DNA from 2 places in the Halobacillus sp. BAB-2008 genome. Region 2 is predicted to be linked to the other one. Evidence: riboswitches for the same ligand, from Rfam matches in the RefSeq annotation. Region 2 holds a riboswitch; the other holds the start of a gene.

Region 1 (2,202 bases), on a different contig from region 2:
AACCGGGGGTCTTTTCACTACTCGTTGAAAGGTACGGATCCGAAAATTCCGCCTATCGAGCATTAAATGGAGATCCCTGGTAGAGTGCGGATGGGTGAACCCTGACCAGGGATCTAATTTCACACGCTTTTGCTTATACAGTGAATCAACCGTTCCTCGATATCGGAGGCGAGTGATTGAACGGCAGCATCACCAATGGGACTTACGAGAGCAGTCGGCTTCGGCATTCCGATCTTTGTTTTACCCTGCTCATCATATACGACCATTTTACAAGGGAGAAAATAACCGGCAAGGGTATTCTCGGATAGGATGTTTTCTGCTTCTTTCGGATTACACACTTCAAGAATACGAAATTCCTGATGGAAGTCCAATCCTTTTTCCGTCAGCTTATCTTTGACATTGAACTTCCATAAGACCCCGAACTGCTCCAGACTCAGCTGTTGTTCCAGGCTTTCCACTGCATCCTCGACACTCTTCTTCGTTTCAACTGTATAATGAAACATAGAATCCTCCTTTTTAATTTCCTGATTTATGGCTATACATACCCTTTAAGGTATCTATGGAATCTGAATTTCTCCATTTTTCTGAGAAAAGTTACAAATGGAATTGACAAGGTGGATGAGGCTGTATTATCATTTTCACCAGTGACATAATTGAATAACGAATGGAATCGATCTTCTTATCTAGAGAGGTGGAGGGACTGGCCCTTTGAAACCTCGGCAGCGGATCTGAACGGATGTCTCCGTCAGAAACTGTGCCAACTCCAGCACGCCTGTGGGCGTGACAGATGAGGAGAGACGGATCTCATATACATACGTGTGAGCCTCTCTTCTTGTTTTATAAGAAGAGAGGCTCTTTTTGTTTAGGAAAGCATAGGAGGGATTCGATGATCCAGTTTGAAAACGTATCGAAAGTGTATCAGCACGAAGGGAAAGAACTGCGTGCCGTCGACCGTGTCGATTTGACGATACATAAAGGGGAAATCTTCGGAGTCATCGGTTTCAGCGGCGCTGGAAAAAGCACGCTCGTCCGTCTTGTTAATTTATTGGAACGGCCGACAGAAGGAAGGGTCGTCGTCAATGGAGAGGATTTGACGAAGCTGTCCAAACCGGATTTAAGGACAGTCCGGAAGCGCATCGGAATGATCTTTCAGCATTTTAATCTGCTGGAGTCCAAAACCGTCCACCATAACGTGGCATTTCCATTATCTCTTGTCGGTACGCCGAAGAAAGAGATAGATCAAAGGGTGAAGGAAATTCTAGCCTTCGTCGGTCTGTCTGAAAAGGCAAATCATTACCCGGACCAGCTGTCCGGCGGGCAGAAACAGCGGGTCGGTATCGCCCGAGCTTTGGCGACCTCCCCTGATATTCTATTATGTGACGAAGCAACGTCCGCTCTCGATCCGGAGACAACCAAGTCAATCCTGGAACTTTTGAAGAAGGTGAGGGACGAGTACGGCATTACGATTCTGATGATCACTCACGAAATGAATGTCGTCCGTGAGGTGTGTGACAGGATAGCAGTGATGGAAAACGGACGTGTCATGGAGAGTGGATCCATTTTCGACCTTTTCTCCAATCCGCAGCATCCGACAACCAAGAATTTCGTAAGGACGGTGATGGAGAATGATATACCCGCGTCTATTCTAGACGGCATCGAAAAGCGCCATGCCTCCGGGAATATCTACCGGATCACCTTTGTGGAGGAAAGCGCAGGACAGCCGGTCCTCTCACAGGTGGCAAAACGTTTTGATGTGGAAGTAAATGTACTGTTCGGACAGATTACGGAACTGCAGGGTATTCCATTCGGTCATTTAGTCGTGGAGTTCCAAGGGGATGCGAAAGAAATTCTTAAAGCGATCCACCATATCCAACAAACCGTAACGGTACAGGAGGTGACTGCACATGCAGGTTAATTTGATGGATTTTTGGCCGAAAATATGGGAAGCGACATACCAGACCCTTGTCATGGTCGGTATATCCCTCCTGGCAGCAGCGCTTATCGGCCTGCCGCTTGGAATACTTCTCGTTGTTACGAGACAGGGAGGGCTGCTTCAAAATAAACCGTTCTTTAACGGATTAAGTGCGGTTGTGAACTTCTTCCGTTCCATTCCGTTCATCATATTGCTCGTAGCGATCCTGCCGTTTACACGTCTGCTTGTCGGTTCATCGATCGGGACAGCAGCAGCTGTCGTTCCGCTCG
Region 2 (2,202 bases):
GGAAGTAGCCGTTATTCCGACGAAGACCATTCCGCAGGGAATGAGTGCTCTTCTAGGATTTAATCCGGAAGCGGATCTTGACACGAATAAAGAGGAAATGAGCCAGCTGATGTCCGAAGTGAAAACCGGACAGGTTACGTATGCGGTACGGGATACCCAGATCGATGGACTAGCCATTGAAAAAGGCCATTTTATGGGGATCGCGGAAAGTAAAATACAAACAACGGCAAAAGAAGCGTTAGAGGCAGCGAAGGCTCTGCTTCGCGAGATGATCGATGAGGATGAAGATGAAATCCTGACCATTCTTACTGGTGAAGAAGTTGAAGAAGATGAAATTGGTCAGTTGGAAGCGTATATTGAAGATACGTTCGAAGATTTGGAAGTGGAAGTTCACACAGGTGGACAGCCGATTTATTCCTATATCTTCTCTATTGAATAAAATATAGAAAAAGAGATCAGAGCATACAGCTCTGATCTCTTTTTTTATATTATCATAAAAGCGTGCTGCTCAGTACAACACTGTTCCTGCTACCTGGTTGCCGGCTTAAGCCGGAAGTTTCTGCGGATGGACAAGAGAACCATGCAGATATAGGCAAGGACTAAAGCCGTGTAAATAATGGCGATGGAGGTGTCTCCAAGCTCTACTGTATTCAAAAGCGTTCGGATATTTGTCAAAACGATGAATCCACCGGCGAGGACACCTAATACGAGAGACGGCATTATTTTCACAAGCCAGGCAGCAAGGGGGGCCGCAATAACCCCGCCGATCACAAACGCAGATACGAGCAGCCAGCTGAATTGCTCCCAGCCAAGAAAGATAAGAAACCCGAGGGTCGCAGAAACAGTGACGATGAATTCGCTGGTATCTACCGTTCCAATCACTTTTCGGGGTTCAAGCTTCTGTCTTGCCAGGAGAACGGGCGTATTCACTGGTCCCCACCCGCCGCCGCCGACTGCATCAAGAAAACCTCCGATAAATCCAAGGGGAAACAAAAAGCTCTTTTTGAAAGGCCGCTTCTCCTGGCGCCGCTTCTGTCCCATGGTAAGGAAACGAATGATGATATAGATTCCTAATACGAGGAGGAAGAGTGATATGTAGGGTCGGATAATTTCTCCTGGAACCCAGCTTAATACAGCTGCACCGAGAAAAGCGCTGATGGCACCGGGAACAGCCAGAATAACGACGAGACGCTTATCGACATTCCCGAATTTATAGTGAGAGAAGCCGGAAGCGGCCGTCGTTGCCACTTGAGCCATATGAATGGATGCAGAAGCTACTGCCGGAGCAAGTCCATAGGCAAGCAGAATCGTTGAGGAAGTCAATCCGAAGCCCATGCCGAGAGCACCATCGACTAACTGAGCAAAAAATCCCACTAATGCGAAAACAATTAATTTATTCAATCCAACCTCTCCTTTTACCCTTTAATTCCAGCTCCCATATGGTGTATGATTAATCATATGAGAATACTTGGTTTTATGTGTGAAGAGGTTTTCTACAAAAATAAAAAAACCCTTCACACAGAAGAGGCTTTCGTTCCTCTCCTTATCTTTCAGACAATGTCTGCTGGATGGAGCACCTTTAAAAGGTTGCTGCGGGATCGTTGGACCAGTTTCCTCCCCCGGCTCTTCATAAGGATATAGTATCTTGCTTTGATTACTTACCAAATTAAAGCAGAGGGGGACCATTGTCAATATTAAAAACAGAAAAGTTGTAATTTTTAAAAAACCTGTTGACATATCTTAGAAAGAAGCCTACTATTTGAATCAATTAGTTTTTTTGAAATATCCAATCGACTAATTTTTCTTATCTAGAGAGGTGGAGGGACTGGCCCATCGAAGCCTCGGCAACGGGTCTAACCGTTAAAGTTAGACGCTGTGCCAATTCCAGCAGATGCTGAAAGCATTTGGAAAGATAAGAAGGACGTATCTTACTTTCAGACGCCCTTCTTCTTTTCCGGAAGAGGGGCGTTTTTATTTGGAGAAAGGCAGGCGAGTGTATGGGAAACTTACTTACGTACCAGCATTTTTCCGGTGATCCATTCAAAAATGATCAGCCAGAGGATGATACGAAAGGCGCGAGAAAGGTCATTCAATGGGCATACGACCAGTATGGTTCTGACGTGGTTTATGCGTGCAGCTTCGGCGCAGAAGGAATGGTACTCATCGATCTGATTTCGCAGGTCAAACCGGATGCGGATGTCG

Evidence for each region. A riboswitch is a leader RNA that binds a small molecule or an ion and turns the genes downstream of it on or off. The one in region 2 is predicted to bind S-adenosylmethionine.
Region 1: another riboswitch for S-adenosylmethionine. It lies ahead of D479_RS15740 (methionine ABC transporter ATP-binding protein); the one in region 2 lies ahead of D479_RS11660 (sulfite exporter TauE/SafE family protein).

The regions. Positions count from the first base shown of each region.
Region 1 is NZ_ANPF01000072.1:7,769-9,970, reverse strand. It holds gene D479_RS15750 (YetF domain-containing protein) at 1-66, shown strand, start outside; gene D479_RS15745 (DUF302 domain-containing protein) at 120-503, opposite strand; SAM riboswitch class I at 677-794, shown strand; gene D479_RS15740 (methionine ABC transporter ATP-binding protein) at 887-1,915, shown strand; gene D479_RS15735 (methionine ABC transporter permease) at 1,905-2,202, shown strand, end outside.
Region 2 is NZ_ANPF01000050.1:23,369-25,570, reverse strand. It holds gene D479_RS11665 (DAK2 domain-containing protein) at 1-439, shown strand, start outside; gene D479_RS11660 (sulfite exporter TauE/SafE family protein) at 529-1,401, opposite strand; SAM riboswitch class I at 1,541-1,636, opposite strand; SAM riboswitch class I at 1,802-1,919, shown strand; gene D479_RS11655 (phosphoadenylyl-sulfate reductase) at 1,998-2,202, shown strand, end outside.